Regions from separate parts of the Lacticaseibacillus huelsenbergensis genome, predicted to be linked through region 2. Evidence: a T-box and tRNA genes for the amino acid it is inferred to sense, from the RefSeq annotation. Region 2 holds a T-box; the other holds one or more tRNA genes.
The links. A T-box is a leader RNA that pairs with one kind of tRNA and senses whether it is charged. The one in region 2 lies ahead of leuS (leucine--tRNA ligase), so its partner is inferred to be a tRNA-Leu.

Region 1 (18,278 bases), 930 kb from region 2:
TCGAGCATGACTCGTTTGCCAAACGGGACTTGCTCAACTTTTTGGATGATCTGGGCTTTATCCGGGTTGTGCCACCTGATGCAGCAGTCAAACCGGATCTGATCATCACCAGCCTCACCAAGCCAAAACGGGTGATCCCGCGTCTGGGCCACCCGTTTGATCCCGCAACCCCGCTGATTACCTGGATGCCGGAACCGACTGATTTAGATTATTTCAATCTTTATCGCCGACTCAAACAATTACAGCGTCAACACGGCTCATCAGCGGAGTTGTGAACCTTTTTATTTTAGTGAAAAGGCTTGGCGGTATAGCCGACAAAATAAACCAACGCCTCATAGCCGGCCAGTCCCAGAACGACCGCGGTAACCAACATCGTGTTGTTCAGGTTACTATTGCGGTTAAACCACAAAAAGACCACCATTAGAAACATCACGACAAAGTAGGCATTTTGCAGGCTGCGATTGATCTGAATTTCAAATTTAGCCTCAGGACTTTGGTAATCAATCGCATGTACCTTGTTCAATCGGCCAACTTTATAGGTTATTTTGTCGCCGCGTTGGACTTTGAGATCTAACGTTTCGCCAACGTGCATGACATGTGGCGTGTCGTTTTGCCAAACGGTCGCCGTCATTTTTTTGCTCATGGTATTCGAATAAGTAATTTTCACAGTCAATCCTCCTGAAAGTACATTATACTAGAATTTTTCAGGGATCGTCACCATTTGTCAGCGTAAAGGAGTATTTATGGCAATAACGGTTAAAATCGGACAACGTTTTCCATTGACTATCAAGCGTTTGGATATCAACGGCGCAGGTATCGGGTACTATCAACGCAAAATCACCTTTGTCACCGGTGCGCTCCCCGGCGAGGTTGTCGTTGCTGAAGTAACGGCGATTCATGACCGCTATCTTGAAGCCAAGGTGCACAAAATTCGTTCAGCCTCACCAGATCGGGTGAAACCCGCGGAACCGCTCTATGGACAAATTGGCGGCGTTGAATTAAACCACCTTGCTTATCCGGCACAATTGCGCTTCAAACGGGATGTCGTTGCACAAGCCTTAGCCAAGTTTAAACCAGCCGGCTGGCAACATTACGACTTAAAACCCACCATCGGCATGGCACACCCGACGCATTATCGCAACAAGGCTCAGTTCCCGGTTCGGGTTATTGACGGTCATGTTCGCGCCGGTTTATATGCGCCCGGGTCACATCATCTCATCCCCTTAACCCATTTTTTGACACAGGCGCCGTTGACCATGAAAGTCGTGACTGCTTTGTGTCAGCTGCTTGAAGAGCTCCAGATTCCAATCTATGAGGAAAAAAAGAACGCCGGCATTGTCAAAACGTTGGTCGTTCGGGAGTCTTTTGCAACCGGTGAAGTGCAAGTCACGTTCATTACCAACAGCGCTAAACTGCCGCAGCAGACAAAATTGGTCACGGCCATTGCAACGCGTTTGCCTATGGTCGTCAGCATTGCCCAAAATATTAATCCAGGCAACACTTCAATTATTTGGGGCAAGGAAAGCCGACTTTTGGCTGGCCAACCTTATATTCATGAGTCATTGTTAGGCCGCACTTTTCAGGTTTCACCGCAAGCCTTTTTACAACTTAACCCGGCGCAAACAGAACGGCTTTATACTGTCGCAAAAGATGCCCTTGAATTGGCACCAAGCGATACACTGGTTGATGCGTATTGTGGGATCGGCACTGTCGGTATCAGCCTCGCTGACCGATACCAGACAATCTACGGCATGGATACGGTGCCTGAAGCGATTGCCGACGCGAAGGCCAACGCGGCTCATAATGGCTTTACCAAGGCCCACTATTTTGTTGGCAAAGCCGAGACCCTGTTTCCTAAGTGGCTGGAAGAAGGAATTCACCCTGACGCCGTGATTGTCGACCCACCGCGTGCCGGCCTTGAACGTCCTTTTATCGATGCCTTGCTGAACCTTAACCCTAAGAAGTTTGTTTATATTTCCTGCAACCCCTCAACATTGGCGCGGGATCTCGTTCCCTTAGCCAAACATTACAAGGTCGATTGGATTCAGAGCATCGATATGTTCCCACAAACGGCGCGCTGTGAGGCAGTTGTTAAGTTTACGCGGCGCTGATCGCATTAAATGAAGCAGCATCTTCACTAATCTCCATTCGTCCCCCAATTCATCTATCCAAAGCGAGGTTCCTGCCATGAAAATTTATTTTGCCAACGCCCTTTTCAGTCATGCCGACTTTGATTACAACGCAAAATTAGCCGCGCAAATTCGCGCCGCCGTTCCTGACGTCGATCTGTATGTGCCTCAGGAAAACGCGGCAATTAACAATAAGGAAGCTTATGCCGATTCCAAAATGATCGCCCAGGCTGATACTGATCGCCTGGAGGCTGCTGATCTGTTGGTGGCTATCTTGGACGGCCCAGTCATCGACAATGGGGTGGCCACTGAAATCGGGGTCGCCTATGCCACCAAAATCCCGATACTCGGCCTTTACACCGACAGCCGACGTCTTGGCGCTACTAATCAGCAAAAGCTCGACGCCTTGCAACGGGTTGCCGAAAATCAATTCCATTATCTGAATCTTTATACGACAGGGCTAATCAAACTCAACGGCGACATCTACACCGATGAAGCAGCGTTGGTTGCGGCCATAAAAGTTCGGGCAACCGCCTAAGCCTAGCTAATCAAAAAAGCTTCCGCCACCAGATAACAATCTGATGAACGGAAGCTTTTTTATGACGCAACTAAACATTCGCAGTGGTTTTTTCTGCATCTTCAAGCAATTGCCGGAATGGGATCAGACTCTCAGCATGATACTTCTTCACGAAGGCATCAACGGCTTCGGGATCCTGGGTTTGCTTGTCGAGAACCAATTGCTCAACCGGAATCGGCCGCAAGTTGGAAATCTTCACATCAATCACAACCGGACCCTTACGATCCTTCGCCTTAGCAAACGCATCCTTAAGTTCATCCAGGGTGTGGACTTCAAAGCCTTGAGCGCCCATGGCTTCGGCAGCCTTGCCATAATCGGCGCCGATCAGATCGACCCCTGAGTGCGGCTGGTGCGTATCGTCTTGCTCTGCTTCGATGAACCCTAGGCTTTGGTTCGTCAAAACCACGTTAATGATCGGCAGATGATACTTCACTTGCGTCATGATATCTTGCATCACCATCGCGAACCCGCCATCGCCAGAAATTGACCATACCTGACGATCCGGGAACTCTGATTGTGCCCCAATAGCTGCCGGCAATGCGTAACCCATCGTTGCATACCAGCCGGACGTTGTGAATGCCTGATCGTCGTTAGCCTTAAGATAGCGCATCCCGTTAATCGTCACGTTACCAACGTCGACTTGGAAAATGGCATCCTTTTCCGCCATTTCATTGATGAGCTTGAAGATTGGCTCAACCCGCAATGGCGTTTCAGCGTCGTCTTCAAAGGACTTCATCCAATCAACCCAGTTTGCCTTATTGGCTAATGAAGCGCGATACCAAGCCGTTTCCGGTAATGGCTCAGCGACGTTGGTCAATGCTTTGATGAACTTCTTGGCATCAGCCAGAACCGCTAAGTCAACGGTGTGACGCCGGCCAAACTTGCTGGCATCAATATCGACTTGAATATATTTGGCATTCGGTGCGATAAAGTATGGCTGGAATGGGAAATCCGAACCAAGGAACAAGACCATATCGGCACCACGGGCAACCTCAACGCCCGGCTTGGACGCAACCCGGCCAGCAGAACCCATATTCGCTTTGTAGTCGTCAGGCACAACGCCTTTTGCCAAAGCCGTCGTGATAATCGGAATGTGCGTTTTTTCAGAAAAAGCGATTATCTCATCCCGGGCACCACGCGCGCCATTACCAACGTATAAGATTGGCTTCTTGGCACCTTTAATGATGCTCCAAGCTGTCGCAACCTGCTCCGGATCCGGCTCAGGTAAAAGCGGCTTCTGGTAGAGATTGGCTGACGAAACATAATTGTCGTCAATTTGTTCCCAACCAAGATCTTTAGGAATCGTCACCACCGCTACGCCCTGATGCTTGTAAGCCTGGCGAATGGCCTCGTCAACCACATGTGGCAACTGAGCAGCCGTCATCGCGGTCCGGTTGTAAACCGAAACATCGGCAAACATCGGGTTCTCATTCATTTCCTGGAAAAAGTTGGTGTTCATGGCAGCAGTTGGCACCTGCCCGACCAAAGCCAAAACCGGCACATGATCGTATTGCGCATCATACAATCCATTGAGCAAATGCACCGCGCCAGGGCCCGCAGATCCGAATGTCGCGCCAATACGACCAGTTACTTTAGCTTCACCGGCCGCGGCCAGCGCACCGACTTCTTCATGCCGAACCTGCACATAGTTGATCGTGTGACGCCGATTATAAAGTGCATTCATCGTGCTATCAAAAGAACCACCAGGCAACCCATAAATGTTATGAATGCTCCAGTCTTCGAGCACCTTGATCATTGCGTCTGCAGCGTTGATTTTTTCTGTCATGACACTTGCCTCCATTATTACTTACATTTTGTAAGTTCATTACAAAAATGAGTATAACAATTAATCGTCAGCAATGCAAGCCCTTTCACCTCAACTAATCTTGCAAAAAGGCCAAAAATCTAGAAATCGCTTCCATGACCGGCATAATAAGCCCATGGGAACCATAACAGTCAACCAAATTGACTAATACAGATTGGTAGATTCTTCACCGCTCGCCGAAAATAATCGCCATAAAATAACCAGCTGCAAATCAGATTAATGTGGCAAAGTCGATGAATCAGCCGGCTGCTTTTCGTACAAGCGTTCTTGCCCAACCACGCCGGTCAACACAAACTGCCCCCGGAAGTATGCCGGATCCGGCCGATAATCTTCGGGATCATAAGGCACCTTATCGCTGAACAGCGTCTCGTATTCCGGCACCGTCAGCTGTTGACGATCATCCAATTGGCGGGCGTGAGCGGCTGACTGTAGTTGGTCTTTGAAGCCTGGCTGCAAAACACCACTGAAAAACTCCGCCACCGCACCAGAGCCATACGAAAAGAGCCCGATACGGTCTCCGGCCTGCAGTGTTGCATCGTGATCCAATAAGGAAAGCAGTCCCAGGTAAAGCGAACCTGTATAAATATTGCCAATCCGGCGGCAGTAGCGGGTGCTAGCTTCAAACCGTTCCTTTAAGCGCTTCACAGTCTGATCATCGACTTGGGGTAAGACTAAATCCAACGCCTTTTTGCCCATTTTGGTGTAAGGCAAATGGAAGGTCATCCCCGCAAAATCAGCTGCGGTCAAACTGTTTTCTGTCTGATAACGATCCCAGACCGCCTGAAAGAAGGCCAGGTACTGTTCAGTGGAATACTTTCCCTGTGCAATTGCAGTATCTTGATAAACCGGCCGCCAAAAATCATTAATTGATGCCGAACGATAAACCGAATCCGGCTCGATCGTGATCAGTCGCGGATCCGCCTTGACGATCATCGCCACGGCGCCGGCACCTTGAGTGACTTCACCCGCTGTCGCCAAGCCGTACCGGGCAATATCAGCCGCAATGACCAGCACGCTTTTATCTGGATGCCCAGCTACATAATCCCGCGCCATCATCAAAGCCGCAGTTCCGCCATAACAGGCTTCTTTTAATTCAACTGCACGTACCCATTCAGGCAAGTCCAGCAGCTGATGAATAAACAAAGCAGCGGACTTGCTTGCGTCCACACCACTTTCGGTTCCGACCAGCACCATTCCCAGGCTGTCCCGGACTGCCGGGGTCATTAATGGCGCTGCAGCATTGGCGCCCATCGTCACAATGTCTTGACTTGAAGGCGGTACCGCCTGTTCATCTTGGCCGATACCGATGGTGTACTTGTCCGGTTCATCTCCCCGAACCTTTGCGAGTTCCACTAAATCGACGTAAAAGTCCGGTGTATCCATTGCAATGGCATCAATCCCGATTTTCATTGTTTGATTGGCCTACTTTCTGATTTGATCGAATGTTTGCTAAATAAGTTTTGGCATGTGCTAGGTCCATTTGCTCTTCCCGCAATGCAGCGACCAGAGCCGGCAGTTCGCGTTCGTCCGCACCGGCCGCAATCGCTAAGGCATTAGCTTGCAGCTTCATATGCCCGGCTTGAATACCCGGTCCGGCCAATGCCCGCAATGCCGCAAGATTCTGCACCAAGCCCAATGCCGCAATCACCTGCTGCATAGTGGCTAAATCGCGATAACCACCAAGGCGGCGGGCAGCTTGTGCCAATGGCAAGGCACCGATTGCACCACCGACTGCCCCAAGCGGCAACGGCATTTGCAGCGTTCCCTCTAATTTATCGGCATGCATCACCCAGCGCGATAAAGGTTGATATTGGCCGCTGGCAGCCGCAAAAGCCCCCGCACTTGCAGCAACTGCCCGCGTGTCATTGCCAGTTGCCAAAACTGCTCCAATGACGCCGTTAAGAATTCCTTTATTATGCGTTACGGCACGTTCCGGATCGACAAAAGCCAATTCGCTAAGTTGCACGATTTTTTTGGCAATTACCTCACCTGACACCGTCTTTGTGGCAAGGCTCGCTGGGTCCAGTCGAACTATCGCGGTCACTAACTCGGCTGGGGCGTTTGTTAAAATGCTAACCAAAATCGTCCCGTCAAGCCAGGTTTTAACCGCTGCTGCAACTGCTTCGGCTACCGTATTGGCATAATTGGCTCCCATTGCCTCTTTAGGGTCAAGGGTTAAACGAATCTTCAAAAAGCGGTTAGCTAGCACAGAGACTGTTACGCCAACTAACCCGCCACCACGCTGAATCATGGAAGGATGGGCAGCTGCCACAACCGCTTTGATATCTGCTTGATGGGCCAAAACAGTTTGCTTGGCAGCTTCCAAATCGGCTAAATCCGTTAAAACCACCTCGGCGACCACCTGATGTGGAGCAACCCGTGCCACAACCCCGCCATTTTCCGCAGCAATCCGCGCACCATTACTGGCGGCTGCTACAACAGAGGGTTCTTCGTTGGCAAGTGGTACCTGATGTAACTGGCCATTCACTAACAGGTTGCGCGCAACTCCTAAAGGTAGCGAAAATTCACCGATTGAATTTTCGATCAGCTTCGCTTCGGTTGCGGCAGGAAGGGATGAGGTCGCCGCGAATAAACTGGCATCCGCCTGCGTCAGCGAACCTTCGCGAATCAATTGCGCGCGCCTTTCTTCAGGCGTTTTTTCGTAAAATTTCATCACGCCCTCCTAAACATGCCGGACGACTTGCATCGCGATGCCGATACCGCCGCCGACACATAAAGCTGCAATACCGGTCTTTTCATCACGTTCTGCTAAGTTATAAAGTAATGAAACCATAATGCGCGCACCGGATGCCCCAAGTGGATGCCCTAACGCTAAGGCACCGCCATTGATATTCACCTGTTCATCGGTTAATCCCAAGTCACGCATCACCGCAACGCTTTGGGAGGCAAAGGCTTCATTGAGCTCGACTTGATCAATGGACGAAATCGAAGTGCTATTGGTCTGAAGCAACTGGTCAATCGCCAATTTAGGCGCATAGCCCATGATATCCGGATCAATGCCAACTTCAGTATAATCCGTAATCGTCGCTAAATAATGTAGTCCTAGTTGCTCGGCTTTACTTTTGGCCATCAAAATCAAAGCCGCCGCACCATCATTAATACCGCTTGCATTGCCAGCCGTCACTGTACCGCCAACTTCAAACACCGGCGGCAGTTTGGCTAGTTGAGCCAGCGACGTGTCTGGACGGATGGCGGAATCGGTTTCGACGGTGACATCGCCATGGCGACCGGCAATCGTGACTGGCGCCATCTGCGATTTGAATCGGCCCTCAGCCGCTGCAGCTGCCGCGCGTAAATGCGAGCGCAAGGCAAACTCGTCTTGGTCGCGGCGGCTAATCTCAAAGCGCGTGGCAATATTTTCCGCGGTGATCCCCATGGGTTGCTGACTAAAAGCGTCATTTAGACCGTCGCGGCTGAGTCCGTCAACAAATGCCGTGTCGCCAAATTTATGGCCGGCGCGCATGGCTTCGGCGTAATAAGGCACCTGACTCATGCTTTCTGTTCCGCCAACCAGCACGGCTGTGGCTTCGCCTAATTGAATCGCCGCCTGGCCCAGACGAATCGCCTTCAATCCGGATCCGCACACTTCATTGACTGTCATGGCCGTGGAGCGATTTGCCATACCGCTTTTTAGTCCAATTTGCCGCGCCACATTCTGACCCGAACCGGCCTGTAAAACATTCCCGAAAATAGCCTGATCCAATTGCTCAGGATCAACCCGCGCCGCTTTAATCGCTGCACGTGCCGCTGTAACTCCCAAATCAACCGCACTGGCGCCAGCAAGCTCGCCGCCCAACTTCCCAATCGGCGTTCGCTTAGCACTGAGAATGACAACTTTTTCCATGGTGACCTCCTAATACGTACAATCGCGCTTTTTACGATTCTTAGATAAACCGTTACAGTTTATCACAGACTTAAATGTAAAACATTGAGCTATAATTAGAGGTATGTGAGCAGGAACGCTTAGAAGCCGGAGTATAGGCAGGCTTCAGCACAAAAAACTGTGCTTACAAAACCAGCGCACGTTCTTATAAATTTTCCCAAACATACTGCACAAATTAACCACTCGTTATGCTGTCTTCACCTCATAAAGCCAAATCAAACATAAGCTTGCGTCAACCACCCCTGACTAAAGTCAGTGGCTTGTGAGCAAGCACCCCTGTTACGAGCGCTTGAATCACAATTTGCACAGATACACCACTGCAGGCAGTTCGTAGAACTGCTTGTCTTACACGGCAATTACCAGTGCCTTTAGCGTCCCCAGGCTGCCATAGGGACGAGCCTAATCAGGCTAATTTAGCAATACCTTTGATCAGTATGTTCTGAGCGGCATTGTGATCGCGAACATGATGGGTCTGGCATTTAGGACACGTCCACTCTCGATCAGCAAGCGTCAGCTTATCAGTGCCTTCTGTCCCTCTGACGAAGTCGCAATGATGGCAGGTTTGCGTGGTATTCTTAGGATTGACCGTTACAAACTGGCGACCATAAAGGTCGGCCTTGTAAGTTAGCAAGCCTAAGAAGGTACGCCAGCCTACGTCTGCGATACTCATGGCCAAGGCATGATTTTTTAGTAAGTTCTTACTGCGCAATTCCTCTGCAACCACTAAATCGTGGTTCTTGATGAGTGTGGTTGAGACGTTGTGCAGGAAGTTCTTACGACGATCCAGAACCTGGGCATGAATCTTGGCGACTAACAAGCGCTGTTTTTGGTAATTCTTACTGTTACGTAACGGCCGATGTTCCTTCTTTGCCCTTCGGGCACGACGTGACAAAACGCGTTGTTCCTTGGCCAATCGTCCCCTGATTGTTCGATAGTAGCGCGGGTTGGCTACGACTTTGCCATCACTGGTAGTCAAGAAGTTTTCCGTGTTGAGGTCAATGCCGGTTTGCCGATTGGTCTTAGCAGGTTTCGTCATGAATGGTGTATCGGAACCCAGCTGCATGGATAAAAAGAAACGGTCTGCGGCGTCCTTAGTAATCGTGACCGTGCCAATACGAGTTTCTGCTTTTCGATTCAGTAATCGTTTGTGGGAGCCTTTAATGCGTAGCCGACCTAACTTAGGCACTAAGACGTGCTGGCAATCTTCAAAGCAGACGGTCCCGTTGGTTAGCTGCGCCGTTTTCTGCTGGATATATTGGCAATTAGTTTGATAGCGCCACGCATAGCTTTTACGGTGGAATTTTGGGACGCCAGTACTATGAACCTTCCGAAAGGCTTTCCATGCCTTGCGGTAGTTTCGGATAGCGTTAGCTTTAGCAAGACTGTCAATTCGCTTGTCTTCTAAAAACTGGAAATGATTTGACAGCTGCTTGGCATTTTGTCGTAATTCAAGTTGCTTGATTCGATCTTGAACCGTGTCAATTGGTAGCTTAACTTGTTTTAATTGCCAGAGTTCTTTACCGATCGCAACCATCTCGTTATAGACGAAGCGACTGGCATCGCTGTTAAGCTTAATCAATTTCTTTTGGCGATCACTCGGGTAGATGCGAACCTTCAAGCCATAATGATATTCTAATTGTGCCATTGACTCCATTTTATCTCACCTCTTTTCTTGCTATAATGGTATTATAGCATTCGTCAATGACTACAACAATTGAGGTGACTTTTATGACTAAAGAAAAAATCCAAGGCGCGGTTTATACCAGACGCTATATCTATAATTTTCATTACCATTTGATCTGGGTCACGAAATATCGCAATCAAACTTTTGCAACTAAGGAACTGGCAGATGAAATGAAAAGCATTCTGCAAAAGGTTGCCGATGATAATAAGATTGTGATCGAAAAAATGGAAGTCATGCCCGATCATGTCCATGTCTTGATCAGTTTTCCGCCTAGCAAGGCGCCAACCAGTGCCATCAAGGCGCTCAAGGGTAGAAGCGCCTTTATTTTTCTCAAACGGCATCCGGAAATTCGTCACTCTCAGGATTGGGGTGGGCATTTGTGGTCACCCAGCTACTACATGAGTACACTTGGCAACATGAGCAAGGACGTGGTTGAGAATTACATCAACAACCAAAAGTACAACGAACTAACAAAACGCCCTAAAAGGCGTTGAGAGCGGGCCTATCGATTCCAGGACTAAAGACACGGGATTTCCGGCCAGCCATAATTAAATTGTATGCGATTGTTCTGATAAGCACCAACAGTCTTCATGAATCCTTAACTTTTGCCATTAGAAAGGAGGCCGCCACCATGCGAGTGATTGATTTACTCGCTTTATTAGCCGACCAAAACAAAAACGCCTCCGTGTTGCTGGACACGCAACCAACACCGAGCCGTTTTGATGATTTTATCCTGACAACCGCTGACGATCAGCCGCAACTGATTTTTAAACCCAATTTGACCCGGAAAGCGCCTTTACGTGTCTGGGAATTGCAGCTCTTGTTAAAAAAGCCGGATCTCCAAGCGCGATTTTTGTATCTGACAGACGCAAATGGGCCACGCGCTCTTTTTGGGTTCATCAAGCGCCAGAACGGTTTAGTACTTAACTAGGCTGGGTGCTTGGCTGCGGCTAATTCCTCGGCCACCTTTTCTAAATAGTGATGGCTGGCAATCATTTCCTCACAGTTGAATTGATCCTTCAACCCGATTTCATAAATCCGACTGGCCTTAGGGTTGAGCAGCGGCAAAACCCGCGCCCAGTCGATCCGCCCCTGTCCCAGTGGCAGGCTGTCATGCGTTTTGCCCATCGAATCGACAAGATGATAGTGCCGCACCAAAGGCTTTAGATTCGCCAAACTGGCCATGAGCCGATCATTATCGCCGTGAAGCGTGATGAAAGTGTGACTGGTGTCATAGGCTAGCGGTAGCTGCCAACGCAATATCCGCGCCTCAAAATCAGGATCGCCATAGCGAAAAATGGGTGACATGGAGTTTTCAAAGACAACGTGTCCCGGTGCCTCCTGTGCAAAGGCAATCATCCGCGCTAAAGCAACATCCTGCGCTTTAGCAACGTCCGTCCACCCAGCATAATCGCCTGGTGTGTCCACGCGATAACCGCCATGAATCAACGCAGTCGCATTCACTTTTTTAGCCAGATTCATGAGCTTAATCGAACTGGTCATCATAAAATCATAACGCGTCGGATACTTGGTTGGATTCATAGCTAACTCATTGCGTTGACCACGGAATCGCATCGGATGATGGAAAACCACTGTGGGCACTTGGCTGCGCACCCAAGTCACCATTTTCAAAAAATGGTTCCATCCTTCAGCCGTAAAATCATTTTCGGTTAAGTGAAATTCAAATACGTCCGGATGATACTGCAACCGATCACGAATCTGCCGTTCATCTGTACTAGCTTTTAATCCCAGTAACATCGATTATCCGTTGCCTCCTCATCAAATTGATCACACAAGTGTCAAACTTACCATAAGGCCATAACGCGTTCGCCGACGCAGAAGTCTGCGTGTAAGGACCTTGGTCGCAATGGCCTAAGCCCGGGCCATCATGCCCAAGGCCACCTACACTCCGACTTCTAAGCGCGCCGGCTCAAGCTCACCTCAACTTGGCAGTCTTCTCATAAGCCGCTTGAGCTTTTTACGATCAATGAGCATAACCCCTAGATCATCTGCCAGGGCGATTGCCGAGTCGGAAAAGTCACTGTTGGTGATCACCGCTGCTTGATCAAGTTTATAAAATTGATGGCCGGCCCAAACTTCCTGCACCGCTTTATTGCCGACAAAACCGGTATAGCGTTTGCATTGAAACCCAATGGACTGCCCTTTTTTTCGAGCGATAATGTCGATCCCCTGATCACCGGAAGCTTGTGTCAGTTGAATATGTTTAAACCCGTTCCGCTTCAACAAGTATGCACAAAACTCCTCAAATTTCTCGCCTTCCATGATATCGACATTTTCCATTTTTAAATCACGGAAGCGAAAATGGTGATGGTACAGCCAAATGGCATTCACCACCACAAACAGACTAATGATCACAAAACTTGCCGGATCGCCATATGGTCGCAACTGCCGGGGCAGAATGTCGCGGGCCCAGAAACTGTAAGCAAGTGCCAGAATAAATAGTGCCCACAGTAATTGATAGGCCTTCTTAAGTAACGTTCTCATGGTTCCACCCTTCTCTTTCCTTATCAAGCCTAGCAGATTCAAGTCATGATTGCATTGAATCTGGAGCAATTTTTCTGTAGGCTTAAACTATTGAGAGAGGAAGCGTTTTCGCCATGAAACTAAGCGCCAAAATTTTTGCCAAAGTCGGTCAGGAACGAATTACCCAGTATACTTTGGTGAATGATCATCACATGACCTTACGCTTTTTAACGTTCGGTGCCCGGGTCCAACAGGTTCGTCTGCCTAACGCGACCGGGTTTGACCCTAACTTACTGCTTGGATTTGTCACTTTAGAAGACTATCTGCACCAGCCGGGGTTTTTCGGCGCCATGACCGGTCCGCTGCAACCAGCGGAAGCGAATGTCTCTGGCGCATGGCAAAACTGGAACTGGGCGGTGAAAACCAGTCAAGAGCCTGATTTAGTCATCACGTTCTCGCTAGACTTGCCAGAAGGGGCTGATGGCCAGCCCGGCACGCGTCAACTTAGCATTACCCACCGACTCAACAATGCGAACGTCTGGACAATTGACATGGCGATCCAAACCAGCGCTTCAATTCGTTTACATCCCCGCCTGGTATTGCCTTGGTTGCTCACGGCTGATCCCGCGCAAACGATGATGCAGGCTAAATTAACAATTGCCTCTCAGCCAACCGCAATTGGAAAGCAACCAAAAGTTTATTCCGAGCAGGACTATGGTTTGGCAGCCGCTGATTGGCAACTCCATTACCTGACTGATGCGTCAGCTACCCGAATCGATCCGTTCGCCGACGTTGGTACGCAAAACAACTTCAACGGCATCCTCGGACAGCCGCATGTGGCAATCGGCTTTGCTCCTGAAGCTAATTTGCAAGCTCAAGCCTGGGAACTTCCTGCAGGTGCGACATGGCGCCATCATGCTGAATATCACCTAGACATTCGGCAGAAGTCGTAAACCAGACTCAGTTGTGTCTAACAAACGCATTTAGTTGATCAAAAAACCTTGTACGCGTGACCCGCACAAGGTTTTTTGATTGCCAATATTCTGGTTAATAGTTCAGGAAAACATCTTTATAAACTTTCACACTGTCAAAAACATCTTGAAGCGTCACATATTCGTTGGTCTCATGTGATGTATCATTTCCCGGCCCATAAATTGCCAGATCTAACCCATCGTGATAGAACAAGGCCGCATCCGTAATCCCGGTCCGATACGCCACTGCCCCGCGGTCAAGCCCGACACGTTGCCGGGCCTGCTGAACGGCCTCAATCAAGGCATTGTCAGGCGAAGCAGCGGCCGCACCCAGCACTGAGTCAATTGAAAGTGACAGATGCACGCCTTTTGGTACAGGCGTTTTCGCCGCTTGTTTTAGCGCCTGAATAAACGCATCATTGTCGGCAATCATGGTTGTGCGAATATTGCCACGCAGATAGGCCGACTCAGGTAGCGAGTTGATCTGGTTCCCGCCATGAATAATATCAATATTGTGCGTAGCGTGTCCCAAAATCGGATCATCCTTGGCCTGCAATGGCGCTGTTGCGGTCAACGCCGCATTAGCAAATGCAAACAAACCGTGAATGGCATTGGCCCCAAGATCCGGACGCGATGAATGTGCTGCTTTACCATGTGCCGTCAACGTATAATCGATAATCCCGCGCTCAGCCGCATCTACGTTACTATTGCCAGGCTCTGCCACTAAAAGACCATTGAGGCGGTCGCCATAACCCGCTGCGGCCAATTGCCGGGCGCCATAATTATCGATTTCTTCACCGACAGTGGCCATCAACTGAATCCCATGATCCAGTTGCGCATGCGCGACTTGTTTCAAAGCGACAACCACCGCTGCCAACCCGGATTTCATATCCGTTGCCCCGCGGCCATATAACTTGCCGTCTTTTGTCTGTCCTGAAAACGGTGGAAACTGCCATTTAGATTCATCGCCAGCATCGACGACATCCATATGCCCGTCGACACCTAACCACCTTTTGGCATTTGGATCACCAACGGTCAAAACCAGATTATCCCGTCCAGGAGCATAAGTGACCCGCTCGCGCTTGATTAAACCGGCTTGCAACTCAGGGGCTAAATAAGCCTCAATCAAATCAGCAACTTGACCTTCTTTTGCGCCGACACTCGGTACTTGTACCATTGCCTGCAATAAATCAACGACTTGCTGCTCTTCATCTGTCAATCCAAAACCTCCGCTTCTCAAAACTCATGATTACCGATTCTAAAACTACTTTCGCCGAAAACGCAGTAACGCATGGCCTAAGATGGGTGTGACAATACCACCTAGCAAAGCTTCAGCAACCGCGTTAATGGCCAGCGCCGTGATCAGCAGCCACCCGAGATTGGAGGCGTTGGCACCTGGCACAATTTGCGCAGCCTTGCTCGAAAAAAGCAACCAGGTAAAGCCAATGACCAAAAGTGTGTTGGTCAAGGCACCGGCCACACCGGCAAATACCATTTTAATCGTTTGCGCCAGCGCACTTTGATGGCGTTTAAACATTTGGTGAAAGATAAACGCCGCCACAAGACCAACCATGACGCGCGGCACCAATGCAATAATCGGATTACGAAAAAGCAATAAAGTCACAGGATCCGTCGCTGACGTATAAGCACGAATCAGGCTCGTCAGCCCCCATAATAAGCCAAGACTGGCACCGCCGCCATATCCTAGAACAATACCACCAATAATCACGGTCAAATGAATCGTCGAAATGGCAGGCCAGGCTGGAAAAATCTGAACATAACCCACCATCGGAATATAAGCCTGGAGGATAATTAAAGCACCGAGAATCCCAATAATAGCAATGTTATACGCTTTCCCTCGACGCGTCATGCTAGACACCCCCTATTTGTTTACAGTTAGCTCTATCAGATTATACACGTTCCAGGCAGCACCAAACAAGTTCAGCTTTCAGTCAGGACTTGTCAACTTTTCGCCATTCTGGGGTTCAACCGAATAGTAAATTTTTGTTGACTTTGATCATCTGATTTTCTATAATATTGCTTGTGCTTAAATATCCATGCGGGCATGGCGGAATTGGTAGACGCGCAAGATTAAGGATCTTGTGAGCATTTTTGCTCATGGAAGTTCGAGTCTTCTTGCCCGCAGTGTAAAAAGATCCGACCAACAACGATAACTTGTTGATCGGATCTTTTTTAATGATTGGTTATCCGTAACCGCTTAATTCGAATGAGATAGGAGTAACTTAAAATGCTTCGTGAAGCCCAATTTGTTGATCTGTCTGCAATCGTGGATCTTTACCAACAGCTTACAACGGAAATGGCGACATTGGCGCCGGACACGTATCGACCATTAGCCACTGATAACCGCCAGTATTTTGCCGATTATCTGCAAAACGACCTTGCCCGGTTATTTGTGACCGAAAGTCATGGGAAACTTACCGGTTTTGCCTTGGTTGTCTTAGCACAAACCAGTGCAAGTCCTGAATTTGTGCCGCAACATTTTGCCCAACTCATCGATCTCTTTGTCATCCCTGATCAGCGTCATCACGGCTTGGCGAAACAGCTGATGGCGGCGGTCGCGGCTTTTGCTAAAAGTCACCAGGCTTCTTTTATTCAACTCAATGTCCTCAGTGCCAATAAGACGGCTCGTGAAGTATACGCCAAAGCCGGTTTTGAACCAGTCAATTTAACGTTACAAAAGCCACTCAACTGATCACCGTTTTTTGTAGTCGCAACTTGCCTCGGCAGTGGCCACAGGCATACCGTCTGACGTCAATCCGCCGCCGACGAATGAATTGCCGACCGCATTGCGTACAGACATAAACATATTGACGACCGGTCGTGGGCAGCGGCGGAGCAAAGCGGGACCCGCCAACTGCTGCCAGTAATTGGCGGAAATCATGATCGCGGTGTTGGTACCCGCGATGCTGAGCGTACAAATGATAGTGCACCAGTTCATGCTTGATGATGCCATCGGTGATTGCCGGGGGATAAGCGGCAAAGAGTTTGGGGTTAAAGTCTAAATTCATGTCAGCTGGATGAAACCGGCCGCCGGTTGTTTTCAAGCGTGCATTGAAAAAGGCGTGATGGCGGAACGGCTGGTGAAACGCCGCCATGGAGATTGCCTCCACACGTGCCTGTAGTTCTTGGTTTGTCATCGTTGAACATTACCTCCGAGCCAACAGTGTACATCAAGTGATGCGCGATTGCACGAATGACGCTGACCGCTAACCTGTTCACAAACAATCTATACCAATAATACAAAAATCGGTTCTAGGCGTTCATGCATGATTGATGTGCACGATCATCTAGAACCGATTTTTAATGTCATTGCAAAATTAAATCTGACTCACACGTCACGCATTTTTTATGCATCGAGACGCATTGATTTGAATGCTTCAGCTAACTAAAAATATTATTTTAGCTGAAGAATGCCAACACATCGTTACGGGTTAGCGCAGCTTTTCTCTTTTGATCAAAATCAGCCACAATCTGGCCGGCATCCAAAACGATTAAGCGCGTGCCATAGCGTAACGCATCTTCGACTTGATGGGTAATCATTAAGCAGGTTAAATGTTGATCCGAAACAATTTCGTTAGTCAGCGTCATGATTGATTGGCTCGTGTGCGGGTCCAGTGCTGCCGTGTGCTCATCAAGTAATAGCAGATCAGGCTCTCGCATGGTGGCCATTAACAGACTCAGTGCCTGCCGTTGCCCGCCGGAAAGTTGTTCAGTCGGCTTATCAAGCGCTTCAGCCAGACCATTTCCGGTTTTGGCCGCAAGTTCTTTCAGCCGATCCTTTTGCGCAGTAAGTCCCCGTGAGCGCAAACTTAATCGCTGGCCACGGTGACTGGCTAATAGCAAGTTTTCGGCGACCGTCATCCGCGGGGCTGTGCCCATTTTTGGATCTTGGAAGACTCGGGCAATGTGGCGTGCCCGTTGCTCGGGACGTTGCCCATTCAACTTTTTACCGGCTAAGGTCACCGTTCCTCCGCTCACCGGCAGATCACCGGTAATGGCGTTAAACAGCGTCGATTTTCCTGCGCCGTTATGGCCCAAGACTGTCACGAAATCACCTGTCTTGACCGTCAACGTCACGTCTTGAAGTAAGGTTTTTACTTCCGTTGCGACCGGGACATTGACTGTGACGTGATCCAATATTAATTCAGCCATGTGCCTGCACCCCTTTTTGCAAAACTCGCCGTAATCGCAGTTGATGATCGATTTGCGGCACCATGATGGCAATAGCTAGGACTACTGCCGAAATCAATTTCAGGTCGTCGGCGTTGAATCCCAGCGCCAAAACCACTAGCAGGACAAATCGATAAAGAATGCTGCCTAGAATAACAGCCACTAACCGCTGCGACAAAGTCAATTCGCCGAAAACGACTTCACCGATGATGATGGCGGCAAGCCCGATAACAATGATCCCGATGCCCATATTGACATCCGCATAGCCATTGTTCTGCGCTAACAGGCCACCGGCAAGTCCGACAAGCCCATTCCCAACCATTAAGCCAAGCACCATTTGATGATCAGGATCAATCCCCAAACTACGCGCCATGTTCGGGTTATCTCCGGCAGCGATGAAGCCCTGGCCCAACTGGGTGTTTAAAAACAGCATCAGTAATCCGACGACAACGACCGCAACCACCAGCCCAATCACAACGCTGTTAAAGTATGGCGGCAGATCCTTCAAAAACG
Region 2 (13,319 bases):
TATTGTCGACCAGTTGAGTTGGCATTGGATTTTCTTCATCAATGTGCCACTGGGCTTGCTGACGTTCGGCATTGTTTGGTTCTTTTTGCAAGAAGATCGACGGCAGGTGCGGCAGCCGCTGGATGTTCGCGGGACCGCCTGGTTACTGATTGCGTTGCTGGCGTTGATGTACGGATTTCAAGCCCTTGCAGAACCAAACGCACTTTGGCAAATTGCCGGCATGGCCATTGTGGCAGCTTTTGGCTTTTGGCAATTCTGGCAAGCGGAAAAGCATGCGATTGATCCGATCATCGATCTTAAGTTATTCGAGAACCGGACGTTTGTCGTTCACAATTTGATTGCAGCGCTGATTTCAGGATTCGTGATTGGTTTTGAAGTCTATATGCCGATGTGGATTCAGGGTATTCTCGGGATGGACGCCTCGCTCGGTGGATTTGCCGTTACCCCGAGTTCGTTGATGTGGGTCGTCGGTTCCTTCGTTGCTGGTAAGTTGCTCGGTCGCCTCCAGCCTAAGCCGATCCTGACCGGTGCCATGCTTTGGTTGCTTGGCGGTAGTCTCATTTTGGCGCTTGTACCGCAGTCAACGCCTTATTTTGTCTTCTTGCTGGTGGCTGGCGGTCTTGGCTTTGGTTTTGGCTTGGTGATTACGATTACGACTGTGACGGCTCAGGCCATTGTTGCGCCTGATCAGGTAGGGGTCGCAACGAGCTTTAACACGTTATCGCGGACGTTGGGGCAAACGCTGATGGTCTCGATTTATGGCATTGTTCTCAACTTGCGGCTGACACAAGGTGTTGCCGCTGATGGCCGCTTAAATAGCAACATGCTTAATGAACTCATCAATCCGCACACGGCTCGGAATTTACCAGCGGCTGTTTTGCCGACACTTCGTCAGATTCTCTATGAAGGACTCCACAACATCTATTTCTTCTCCATAGTGATCGTTGCGCTGGCTCTTATTGCGAACCACTTCGAAGCAAAAAAGGTTCTGTCAAAAGAAGCAACTCAGGAAACTGACGAGGAAGCTTGAATTGTTGGTAAAAGGGTCTTTTAGCTTGTGAGATGGTAAAAGCCATCCTGCGCTTTATGACAGGGCAAAAAAACGATCCTCGATAGCAAGCAAATTTTGCGTTGCTCTCGAGGATCGTTTTTGCCTGAAAATGGTTGCTGATGCTAGTTTTGCCATCGCGGACTTATAAAGTTGACCTACCTGTAGCATCTTTATTTTCGGGAAGCGAGCCTTGATGCGGTGGCATAGGTGGTTGGATGGCTTTTTTATACAGCTTAGCAGTATTTTCCTGAACCACGGCAACGACATCAAAACCAGGGTCATTTTCCAGCGGGCCGAAATTTAAAAAAGTTTGATCGTCGTCATACTGAATGCCTTGCAAACGGGTGCTCATGAGGACGTGTAGCTTATCGGCTTTTTGGTGTGACTTTTCGATTTCTTCACTGGCCTTGGCTAAGGTGTAGCCTTCATCCAGCATGGATTTGATCATGACGATCAACGCGATATTAGAAAGCGAATAACGCTTGTTGCCATTTGCTTCGTGTCGCAGTGAGTGGATCAGATGCTTTTTTTCCCAATAGCGGATTTGGGTCGGGGTGGCCCCGGTAACCCGGCTGGTTTCGCCGATACCTAGCGAAATATCGAGTGAGCGTAATCGTTCATTGAAGAGTCCCATGGTCTGGTCTGCCTCCTTTGCCTTGACAACTAATCAGTTTAATTGTAATATTTTATCTTGTCAATATTACATTGTGTGATATAGAAAACACAAAACATTATAAAGAAATCAGGCGAAGTTATGGACGTTAAAGATATCAACGGGAAGCAGGTTAACGTCCCTATGATGGTCATCACGCTCATTGTCGGGACGTTTATTACAGTACTGAACCAGACGATCCTTTCCACTGCGTTTCCGACGTTGATGAAAGCCTTCGACATTTCGACCGCAACGGTGCAGTGGTTGTCGACTGGCTTTATGTTGGTCAATGGGATTATGATCCCGGTTTCGGCATACTTGAGCGCGAAGGTGCCTTCCAAATGGTTATATATGAGTGCCATGGGAACTTTCTTTGTTGGCACACTGGTCGCTTTTGTTGCCAATAGTTTTGCGATTTTATTGGCCGGCCGGTTGATTCAGGCTGTCGGTGTTGGGATCACGATGCCATTATTACAAAATATTATGATGTCGATTTTTCCGCCAAACCGACGTGGCGCCGCCATGGGGATGGCCGGCATCGCGATCGGGGTTGCGCCAGCGATTGGACCGACCCTTTCCGGATATATCATTGATAATTTCGGCTGGCGGGTCTTGTTCGGGATGATTCTCCCGATTGCCGGTTTGGTCATCATCGCGGCGTTGTTCTTCTTCAAAAACGTTTTGCCGCTGTCGAATCCCAAATTGGACGTGCCGTCACTGATTGAATCGTCCATTGGCTTTGGTGCCTTGCTATACGGATTCTCCGAAGTCGGGAACGATGGCTGGGGTGATCCGATGGTGCTTGGTTCAATTGCCGTGGGGCTGATTTTCATCGTGATTTTTGGCTATCGGCAGCTGCATTTAAAAGAGCCCTTTGTCGAGCTGCGGGTGTTTAAGAGTAAAATCTTTGCGCTGTCAACTGTTTTGGGGACGATTGCCAACATGGCGATGGTCGGTGTTGAAATGATTCTCCCACTATATTTACAGATTATTCACGGTAAAAGTGCGCTAGAATCTGGCTTGACACTGCTGCCGGGGGCACTTTTGATTGCGGTCATGAGCCCGGTCACTGGCCAAGTGTTCAACCGTATCGGTGCCAAACGGTTGGCGCAATTGGGGCTTTTTCTCCTCACGATTGCGACACTGCCATATTTCTTCTTGACGACAAACACCCCGTCAATCTTCATTACAGTGATTTATGCGGTACGGATGTTTGGGATTTCAATGGTCATGATGCCATTGACGACCAATGGGATGAATGCGTTGACGCCTGACATGATTCGCCATGGCACGGCGGTGAACAACACAGTACGACAGGTTGCGACTTCGATGACGACGGCGGTTTTGATCTCAGTCCTGTCAAACGTCACCAATCTCACTAAACCGGCAGCCAGCCTGGTAAAAAGTAATCCGCTGCAGTATAAGCAAGACTTTTTCAATGCTACACTCAACGGTTATCACGCGGCCTTTTTACTGGCAGTCGGGTTTAGTCTTGTCGGCTGGATTCTGACATTCTTCCTGAATAGTCACGCCATGTCGCAAGAAGTGACGATTAAAGATGAAAAGAAGGTGAAGGCATGATTCTTTGGTTTTTAGGGTTGATGGTCGTTGGCCTTTATCTTAGTTTCATCATGATGCACCGTTCGCTTAAACGCACCGCATTGATCATTGTGTTTGGTATCGGCGTCGTGGGCAGTTTGTTGCTTATCACGCTGAATGATAATGCCCATTTTGGGATGGTTAAGCGAACAACGACCGACGAGCAGACTATTTATACTGCATCGCCTAATGCGCAAATGCCGATGCTTTTGAAGCAAACCGTGGGGACTGCCGGCAAACACGCCGTTTATATTTACAAAACGGATCCTAAGAAAAAGGCCGTGCATACCAAAGCCGACCTAGCCGTGCATAATAAAGTTTCCAGAACGTCTGATACGTCCGCTTCGTTAACCAGTAAGACGACACGGTGGGAATATCAAAATGGCTTTTATGGTGCACTATTCAATCATGAAGGTGCCGACCAGTTCGTCTCTCAGCATAACCAGCTCGCCATTCCCAAAAGCTGGTTCGTTTTGACCACGACGCAGGCCAAGCAGCTGAGCACCAAGTTAAAAGCGTTGCAGCACCCAACTGCGCAGCAAAAAGCCGCCTTGGCGACAAAGGTGAAAGCCAAAGCAGCAGAATTGGTCAAAGCCGATCCGAAGTTGGCGACGGATCAGACCACGCTAATGAAGCAGGCTCAAAAAGCCGTGCAACAAGAGCTGATCCAGCAAGACGTGCAGGATGTGCAGGCACATAAATAGTTAATGACAATGTATGTGGTGCAGTGATGCACGCACAATAGTCAACTCAAGGCATTAAAAAAGCAGATGGCGAGTTTTCTCTCAGCGATCTGCTTTTTGCTTACGTTGATGCTGGCGAGATAAGTAGGGATTGAAAAACCACCAACTCAGCATTAACAAGGCGAATCCCAACGAAAAGCCGGCAAAGACATCGGTCGGATAGTGGACACGGACAAAGATGCGTGAATAGCCGGTCAAGCCGATCATCAAGACTGCCAGGATCGTGATCAGCCATTTGCCAGTCGGATGTTTGAGCAATGTCCATGCCAAAAGAATAATCGTGCCATAAAACATCATGGTGCCACTGGAATGCCCGCTGGGGAAACTGAATCCGCTGGCTTTGACTAAGGCGCGAATTTGCGGATCGGCGATGAACGACCGCGGCCGTTGGATCAGATATTTGATGCTGACATTGAGCACCCCCATGATGGCGCCAACGCTGGCTGTAAACACGGCTGCACTCCGATAACGGCAAATTAAAAGCCCTGCCGCCAAGACCATGGTTAAAACAATTAAAATGCTGGGGTTTCCTAATTCGGTAATGACGAGAAGCAGCGGTTTAAGCGTTGCTGCGTGAAATTGGGTCACAAAGGCGATAACGCGCTGATCGACCGTATGAATCCAGTTTGCGTTGTTAACAATGCCGACTAGTAAGGTGATGAAAATGATTAATGCAGATCCTGATAGATAAAGTGGTAGTGAACGACGTTGTGCCAAAACAAACCTCCCAAAATAAGCACAATCGACTGTAACGAATGCGCTAAGAAAATGCCTAATATAAATAGAATAGCATAATGACCATTGAACACATCTAAGGTTTTTGCTATGATTGACGCAATCATCAAACGAACAAAGGAGTAGTAAGTCGATGCGGGGATCAGAGAGCAGGCGGTGGTGCGAGCCTGACGATGCTAAGACTGAACTGGCCTTTGAAGTTGCTGCGGTGAAGCCAGTAATCGCAGCCGGTCGGACCGTTATCTCCTTCGAGCGCTGTGCAAACAGAACTTAGGTGGTACCGCGGCTGAGCCGTCCTAATGAAGATAGGGCGGTTTTTTGTTTGAAAAATTAGTGAACTAGTTCACGTTATAGCGCGCCGGTTCACGCTCACATTAACGCGTTCACCGGCGCAGGAGCCTGCGTGTAAGGACCTTGGTCGCAATGGCCTAAGTTCGGGCCATCACGCCCAAGGCCGCTTACACTCCGACCCCTAAACGCGCCGGTTCACGCTCACATTAACGCGTTCACCGGCGCAGGAGCTTGCGTATAAGGACCTTGGTCCACGCCCAAGGCCACTTATACTTCAGCTCCTAAGCGCGCCGGTTCACGCTCACAAAAAATCAGGAGGTAAAGAAATGGCATACGATCATCATGAGATCGATAAGAAGTGGCAACGTTATTGGGCAGAGCATAACGAGTTTAATACCACGACTGATCCGAAAAAACCGAATTTTTATGCATTGGACATGTTTCCATATCCGTCAGGCCAAGGCCTGCATGTTGGGCATCCGGAAGGGTATACGGCAACCGATATTGTTGCGCGAATGAAACGGATGCAGGGATTCAACGTGTTGCATCCAATGGGCTGGGACGCATTCGGTTTGCCGGCTGAGCAATATGCCTTGAATACCGGACACAATCCGCGTACCTTCACCAAGCAAAACATTGAAACGTTCAAGCGTCAAATTAATAGTCTTGGCTTTTCATACGATTGGAATCGCGAAATCAATACGACAGATCCAAATTACTACAAGTGGACGCAATGGATTTTTGAACAGTTGTATAAACATGGGTTGGCCTATGAAGCCGAAGTGCCGGTTAACTGGAGTCCGGACTTAGGAACCGTTGTGGCCAATGAGGAAGTTATCGATGGCAAAACCGAACGCGGCGGCTTTCCGGTCATTCGCAAACCAATGCGGCAGTGGATGCTGAAGATTACGGCGTATGCGGATAAGCTGCTTGCTGATCTCGATGACCTAGACTGGCCGGAATCGATCAAACAGATGCAACGCAACTGGATCGGCAAATCCACCGGTGCGCAGATTACCTTTGCAGTCACCGACAGTCAGGAAAAATTCGACGTGTTCACAACGCGTCCGGACACGCTTTTTGGCGCGACCTATGTGGTGATGGCGCCTGAACACGAATTGGTTGAAAAGATTACGACACCAGAACAGCAGGCAGTTGTCGATGCCTATGTGGAGGAAGCTGCGCATAAGTCTGATCTGGATCGGACTGCGCTGGATAAAGAAAAAACCGGCGTCTGGACTGGTGCCTATGCTACCAATCCGGTTAATGGCGAGAAACTGCCAATTTGGATCTCGGATTATGTCCTGGCGACGTATGGTACTGGGGCAATCATGGCGGTACCGGCGCATGATGATCGTGACTATGCCTTCGCCAAAAAGTTTGGGATCGAAATCAAGCCCGTTATCGAAGGTGGCAACATTGACGAAGCGGCCTACACTGGCGATGGGGTTCACATCAATTCTGAATTTTTGGATGGTTTAAACGAGCAGGATGCCATTGATCGGATGATTAGCTGGTTGGAAGACAAGGAGATTGGTCACGCCAAAGTTAATTATAAGTTGCGCGATTGGGTCTTTTCCCGTCAGCGGTATTGGGGCGAGCCGATTCCGGTGATTCATTGGGAAGACGGCGAAACCACACTGGTACCGGAAGATGAACTGCCACTGGTATTGCCTGAAGAAGTCGATATCAAGCCAAGCGGGACTGGTGAAAGTCCATTGGCCAATTTGACAGATTGGGTCAATGTTGTCGACAAAAACGGGCGCAAAGGCAAGCGGGAAACCAACACGATGCCGCAATGGGCCGGTTCTTCATGGTATTTCCTGCGCTTTGTCGATCCGCACAATAAAGAAGCACTTGCCGATTACGACAAGCTCAAGCAGTGGATGCCGGTTGATCTTTATATTGGCGGCGCTGAACACGCCGTCCTGCATCTTTTGTACGCGCGCTTCTGGAACCTGTTTCTTTATGATATTGGCGCGATTCCGAATAAAGAGCCATTCCAGCGCCTGTATAACCAAGGCATGATTCTGGGCGACAATCATGAAAAAATGAGTAAATCCAAAGGCAATGTCGTCAACCCTGACGATGTGGTCGACGAATATGGTGCCGACACGCTGCGCCTCTATGAGATGTTCATGGGCCCGCTGGATGCAGGCATCGCGTGGTCCACAAAGGGCTTGGCCGGTGCGCGCAAGTTCCTGGATCGCGTCTGGAGTGCCTTTATCGATGACGAAGGCAAACTGCGTGATCGCATCACAACCATCAATGACGGCCGTTTGGACAAGGTTTACAACGAAACCGTTAAAAAGGTAACCGAAGACTACGAAGCCTTGCATTTTAACACTGCGATTTCTCAAATGATGGTCTTCATCAATTCGGCCCGAAAAGACGACGATTTGCCGCTTGAATATGTCGAAGGTTTTGTCAAAATGCTCGCGCCGATTGCCCCGCACTTGATGGAAGAAATCTGGTCGCGGCTCGGTCACGATCACAGCCTGACATACGCGCCATGGCCGACTTACGATGAAAGCAAGCTCAAGACCGATACGTACGACATGATGGTCCAAGTCAACGGCAAGCTCCGCGGCTCCATCACTGCCAATGTCGACGAATCCGACGACGATATCAAGCAAGCTGCACTGGCCAATGAAAACGTTCAGAAGTTCACGGCCGGTAAGGATATTAAAAAGATCATCGTGGTTCCAAGAAAAATCATCAACATCGTGGCCAAGTAATGAGATGATATTGCGAGTTATTGAAGATCCGTGACGTCAAGATCTTACGACAACCATTCAACGTTAGGTTCCAGCGAAACAAAATCGGTGCCAAAGACTGAGAAGGTCGATGGGACTGATTTTTTTGAGCGCAAGTCAGCGCGGTTAGAAGCCGGAGTGTAAGTGGCCTTGGGCGTGATGGCCCGGGCTTAGGCCATTGCGTCCAAGGTCCTTACACGCAAGGCTTCTGCGCTGGCGAGCGCGTTATGGCGAGCATCAACCAGCCCCCTAACAACTATAAACACAAGTTAACCCCCCCCAAGCAAAGCCCGTCATTCCAGACTATCCCAGACTATTACGCCAAGTCGGTCTTTAAACATCTTTTGACGTGGTATCATATTAATAATTGTGTTATCGACAATTATCAAAGTTTTCTTTTGATTCACCAAAGAAATCCGGGAAAGATTGCAAGTGAGGCGTGGATTGCCTAAAATATAAAGGATTACGCAACACGACAGGAGCTTATCATGGAAAATTTGCTGGGCAGCGGTAATCAGCCGCCGCGTTCAGACAAGGAAAAAATGATCCGCGGTTCGGCGTGGATGACTGCCGGCAGTGTTTTTTCGCGGATTTTAGGAGCCATCTATGTCATTCCGTGGCGTATTTGGCTCGGTGCAGCTTTTCTAACGGCAAATGCCTTATTTACCAAGGGCTATCAGATTTATAGTCTGTTTTTGATTATTTCAACCGCGGGTGTTCCAGGGGCGGTTTCCAAGCAAGTTGCCCGGTACAACGCGATGGGCGAGTATAAAACGGGCATGCGGCTCTTTTATCATGGAACAATCGCCATGCTGCTTATGGGTGTTTTGTCTTGCGGTGCGATGTGGCTTTTGGCACCGTTATTAGCGGCAGGGGATGCGCGGATGATCCCGGTTTTCCGGTCGTTGGCGTGGCCGTTGTTGCTAATCCCATCGTTGAGTCTGATTCGCGGCTTTTTCCAAGGGTACAATGAAATGGCACCAAGCGCGATCAGCCAGTTTGTTGAACAGGTCGCCCGAATTTTGTACATGCTGGTGATGACGTATGCGATTATGGTTGCCGGCAATCATCATTACTTAGATGCGGTGGTTCATTCAACATTTGCGGCGTTTATTGGCGCAGTTTTTGGACTCGGTCTATTGGTTGTGTATTTCGTTCAGCAAAAGCCGCGCTTAGATGCGTTAGAGGCGCAAAGTAAACAGGCTCTGAACATCAGCGTCAACGAGATTTTGTTGGATGTGGTGCGTCAGGCAATTCCATTCATCATCATGGATTCGACGATTAACATTTACTACATCATCGATCAATATACGTTTAACCCGATGATGAAGGCTTTTTATCGCGTAAGTGAGGATCAGCTGGATCGGTTCTATGCCTTATTTGCCGGTAATGCGAATAAGTTGATTATGATTATTGTTAGCTTGGCGGTTGCCATGGCCATTACCGTTGTGCCCTTGCTGGCCGGTGCCAAAACGCGTGGTGATGTTGCGGGGTTGGCGCGGCAAATCACGAACACCTTACAGCTGTTCTTTATTGTGATGATTCCTTCAGCCTTTGGGATGGTGGCGGTTGCGCGTCCCTTATATGTTTTGTTTTATCGTGATATGGATTGGTTGGGCATCAGGCTATTACAGTGGTCATCAATTTTAGCAATTTTACTGGGCCTATTTACGGTGTTAGCTGCGATTCTTCAGGGCCTGTTCAACAATCGTCTGGCAATTCAGGAAATGTTAGTGGGGATGGCGGTCAAAGTCATCGCGCAGTGGCCGATGATTTTCTTTTTCGATGTCTATGGGCCGATTATCGCAACGATGCTTGGCATGACGGTATCAAGCCTGTTGATGCTGTATTCGACGAATCGGATGTACAATATTCACGTGCGTCAAACGATTCGTCGCGGTATCGGTATTCTGGCGTTTTCATTGATCATGTGCGCCGTTTGCTACCTGATCGTGAACCTTTCCGGCATGATCATCAACCCGCAAAGTCAGTTTGGCGCTGCTTTGGTTTTGCTGGTAGCGGTTGGTGTCGGGGTACTGATTTATGGTTATTTAATTTTAAAAACGCGCTTGGCAGATATGATTATTGGCGAACGAGTCAGTCGGTTACGCGAAATTTTACACATTCGGTGATGTTATGCGATTAGATAAGTATTTAAGTCATTTGCAATTTGGCAGTCGAAAAGAAGTCAAGGCGCTCATTCGTGATAAACGCGTTCGGGTTGCCGGGGAACTCGTAACGGATCCGGGCTACAATATTTTACCGGGCGTTGCAGTGGAAGTGAACGATGCGCAAGCCGATGGGCCACTTGAAGTCGATTATTTGATGAATAAGCCGGCAGGGGTCATTACAGCAACCGAGGATCCGGTACAACCGACTGTTCTTGATTTGATTCGGCCGCATGATTACCGGCCTGGTTTATACCCGGTTGGCCGGTTGGATAAAGACACGACGGGACTATTATTACTGACCACCGACGGCAATTTAGGGCATCGACTCTTGGCGCCGAATCATCACGTTGCCAAAACCTATACGGCTACACTGGCAAAAGCGCTCACTGATGACATGAAGCGCCAATTAGAACAAGGCGTGGTTTTAGAGGATTTTACGACAGCTCCGGCAGAAGTAACGGTGGTGCCGGCAACTGACAATAAAGTGATCCAAATGACGATCACGGAAGGTAAGTATCATCAGATCAAGCGGATGCTGCTGGCGGTCGATAATGAGGTGCTGGCTTTGACCCGCATAGCGATGGGACCGCTGCGTTTACCGGAAAATATGGCAGCTGGCGACTATCGCGCGTTGACGGATGAAGAACGGGCACAGTTGGCACAGATATCCCAATAACGGCTAGATTGGTTTGGAGCGTAAATAAGCTGGCGTTAATAAAAAGCGGCGGCAAGAGTGGAAAAATCTGCTCTTGCCGCCGCTTTTAATCTGACTTGCCTACTTATATGAAGGAAATGCTCTGAACTGGGCGACAACCTTTTTAAGATTCAGACAATTGTTTCAGATAGGCAGGCAGCTCCCGAATCACCATCGTGGGTAATGCCACGTAGCTATTCATAGCGACAATATCAGCGACGTGTGAGTGGACGAATACGGCTGCTAACACTGCCTGTTTAAGCGGTTGAAACTGGCCGGCAAACGCAGCAATGATGCCGGTTAGCGTGTCGCCAGAGCCGCCTGTGGCCATTGCCGGACCACCGGCCATATTTTCATAAACGTCATCGCCAACAAAAACATGCGTCTGGGAACTTTTGGCCACAACGATGCCAGGGATGTGGCTGGCTGCCTGTTGACTGGCGGTGACAGTTTGGTCGGGGAGTGCAAGGCCAGACAACCGCTGCCATTCGACCTGGTGCGGCGTCCAAATGAGCTGCGCGTTCGGGTAGTCAAGATGATGTGAAGCCACAAGGGTAATGGCAGAACCATCAATGATTAGAACCTGCGTCTGCTCAACTGCCGCAAAGACTCGCTTTAAAATCGCCAAGGCAGCGTTATCGGTTCCCAATCCCGGACCGACGACAATTACCGTGGCTTGACGAATAGCCGTTTCTAGGGCAGATGAGGCAGCATCGAGAATCATGGCTTCAGGCAAGCGGGCGTGCAAGGCGCTGCGGTTGACCGGATCGGTCGCTACACTGACTAATCCGGCGCCGGCATAAACCGCCGCACTGGCACTCATGATTGCGGCACCCCCGAATTGAGCGTTGCCCCCGACAATGAGAATTTTACCAAAACTACCTTTGTAAGTATTGCGTTGCCGCGGCCGCACGATTGCCTGCGCTAACTGTTCCGTTAATTGCTTCATGAATCAGAGCCCTCCTTCAAGACAGTCCATTCACTAAATGTTTTAGTGGTTAAATCCGCCTGACCGGTTTGTAAAAAGCTTTTTGCAAACATGACCAGTGGCGAAGCATTATCCCAAGTTAATTTTTCCAGTGGGACGGCCTGTGCGCCAAGTGAATCCTGACCGATGAATTGCGGTACGGTTTTAGCTAATTGACCACCGGTGATCGTGAGTGTGTAGAAAACACAGATATGTTGATTAATGGTCCAGTGCTCATACTGCCAAGGATAAACAAAACTGGTAGCGCCCAACTGACGATCAATTGTGGTGGTGAGCCCCGTTTCTTCGTTGAACTCCCGCAGGACATCATGTTCGAGCGGCTCGGGTCCGTCTAAGCTGCCGCCGGGAAGGTCAAAGCGGTGGATGTAAGGGCCGCCATTTTTACGAATGACGATCAAGCGTTGATCAATGGTTGCAATCCCATAGCAGCCAAATGCGCGGTGCGTTTTATGTGTCATTGGTTCGCCTCCATCTTTTAAGGTTAAGAGTGTTTTTATTGACATTTGGGTGATCTCCGGTAATACTGATATCGAGTAAGCATCTTGCTTAGTATGAGATTGAAGGGGGTGTTAGTCATGGCTACGAAGAGCTTTCAAACGGATTTTAAATTCACTTCGAAAACCGCGAGTGCTTTGGCTAATGCGTTACAACAGTCTAAGCGTGTTGATGTTGAGTTGACACAAAAGGTTCGACACTACTCAAGCACTGACTTAAGTAAAACTACCAAATTTGATTCTTTTTTTGGTAGTGGACATGAGAGGACGAAAGTTGGCCCTTGATCTCGTTTCTCTAAATGGAATTATAAAAAAGTATCCTGAGGAGCAGGTTCGTGAGAGCCTCTCCTCTTTTACTTCAATCAATAAAGACGTAGAAAATTTCTTACATGAGCGTTGCATTGAGTTTGAAAAAATCTCGTTAGCACGGACAACACTTGTGTTCAGCTCATACAAAGGTAGAAGCGTGCTTGTTGGTTATTTTTCTATTTCATCTAAACCACTGACCATATCAAAGAAGAATTGGCGTGGACTTTCGAAGTCTGTGCAACGCAAGCTGATGCCGATGGGCTACAGGACAGAGCAAGAGAATTACGCCGTTTCTTCGATATTACTAGGGCAGCTTGGATTAAACTTTCAGTATCATGACACTCATCTTATTACCGGGGCAGAATTGCTGAGTTTGGCGTATAAAACCATAAAAATTGCAAATGAAGTGGTTGGTGGACTTGTTTTATACGTTGAAGCTGACGACGAACCTCATCTACGTGAATTTTATACAAACAACGGTTTTTCGCAACTTGTGGTGAAGCATCCGGATAACTCGAACAATGGACACACCCATCCATATCTTACAGCAAACGGTCAACACCTATACACAAAAAAGATAAGTGATTTATAAAGATACAAGGTGGCGTGAATCTTAGATGCAGTATTGGCGATAAGCGTTCGAGCACATTTGTGGCCATTTGCTTTTTTGCATTTTTGATAGTATTTGAGCTGAGCAGTTTAGTTCCAGCATACACAGTCTCGATGATTCGTTTCTTTTGCTCGAGGAGACTTATTTTGTCCCCTTCTTGTCCCCCCGAAAACAAAAACAAAGCCCTCCTAAGATAACCTAGGAGGGCTAAAACGTTGATATATAG

Region 1: it has a tRNA-Leu gene. The T-box ahead of leuS (leucine--tRNA ligase) is inferred to sense a tRNA for this amino acid. The anticodon was not compared.

Annotation. Positions count from the first base shown of each region.
Region 1 covers NZ_CP120687.1:3,030,378-3,048,655, forward strand. Annotated here, with positions in the region: gene LHUE1_RS14040 (helix-turn-helix domain-containing protein) at 1-275, shown strand, start outside; gene LHUE1_RS14045 (hypothetical protein) at 287-667, opposite strand; gene rlmD (23S rRNA (uracil(1939)-C(5))-methyltransferase RlmD) at 744-2,111, shown strand; gene LHUE1_RS14055 (nucleoside 2-deoxyribosyltransferase) at 2,188-2,667, shown strand; gene spxB (pyruvate oxidase) at 2,738-4,492, opposite strand; gene LHUE1_RS14065 (hydroxymethylglutaryl-CoA synthase) at 4,748-5,941, opposite strand; gene LHUE1_RS14070 (hydroxymethylglutaryl-CoA reductase, degradative) at 5,925-7,205, opposite strand; gene LHUE1_RS14075 (acetyl-CoA C-acyltransferase) at 7,215-8,396, opposite strand; gene LHUE1_RS14080 (RNA-guided endonuclease InsQ/TnpB family protein) at 8,839-10,089, opposite strand; gene tnpA (IS200/IS605 family transposase) at 10,164-10,613, shown strand; gene LHUE1_RS14090 (hypothetical protein) at 10,751-11,050, shown strand; gene LHUE1_RS14095 (TIM barrel protein) at 11,047-11,877, opposite strand; gene LHUE1_RS14100 (restriction endonuclease) at 12,061-12,624, opposite strand; gene LHUE1_RS14105 (aldose epimerase family protein) at 12,738-13,556, shown strand; gene LHUE1_RS14110 (M20 family metallopeptidase) at 13,651-14,793, opposite strand; gene LHUE1_RS14115 (ECF transporter S component) at 14,839-15,444, opposite strand; tRNA gene LHUE1_RS14120 (tRNA-Leu) at 15,634-15,719, shown strand; gene LHUE1_RS14125 (GNAT family N-acetyltransferase) at 15,823-16,287, shown strand; gene LHUE1_RS14130 (SprT family protein) at 16,280-16,732, opposite strand; gene LHUE1_RS14135 (ABC transporter ATP-binding protein) at 16,995-17,747, opposite strand; gene LHUE1_RS14140 (ABC transporter permease) at 17,740-18,278, opposite strand, start outside.
Region 2 covers NZ_CP120687.1:2,100,806-2,114,124, forward strand. Annotated here, with positions in the region: gene LHUE1_RS09695 (MDR family MFS transporter) at 1-1,030, shown strand, start outside; gene LHUE1_RS09700 (MerR family transcriptional regulator) at 1,194-1,685, opposite strand; gene LHUE1_RS09705 (MDR family MFS transporter) at 1,806-3,284, shown strand; gene LHUE1_RS09710 (DUF4811 domain-containing protein) at 3,281-4,006, shown strand; gene LHUE1_RS09715 (phosphatase PAP2 family protein) at 4,088-4,762, opposite strand; T-box leader at 4,889-5,082, shown strand; gene leuS (leucine--tRNA ligase) at 5,398-7,809, shown strand; gene LHUE1_RS09725 (putative polysaccharide biosynthesis protein) at 8,316-9,959, shown strand; gene LHUE1_RS09730 (pseudouridine synthase) at 9,964-10,674, shown strand; gene LHUE1_RS09735 (NAD(P)H-hydrate dehydratase) at 10,817-11,641, opposite strand; gene LHUE1_RS09740 (NUDIX hydrolase) at 11,638-12,138, opposite strand; gene LHUE1_RS09745 (hypothetical protein) at 12,449-13,075, shown strand.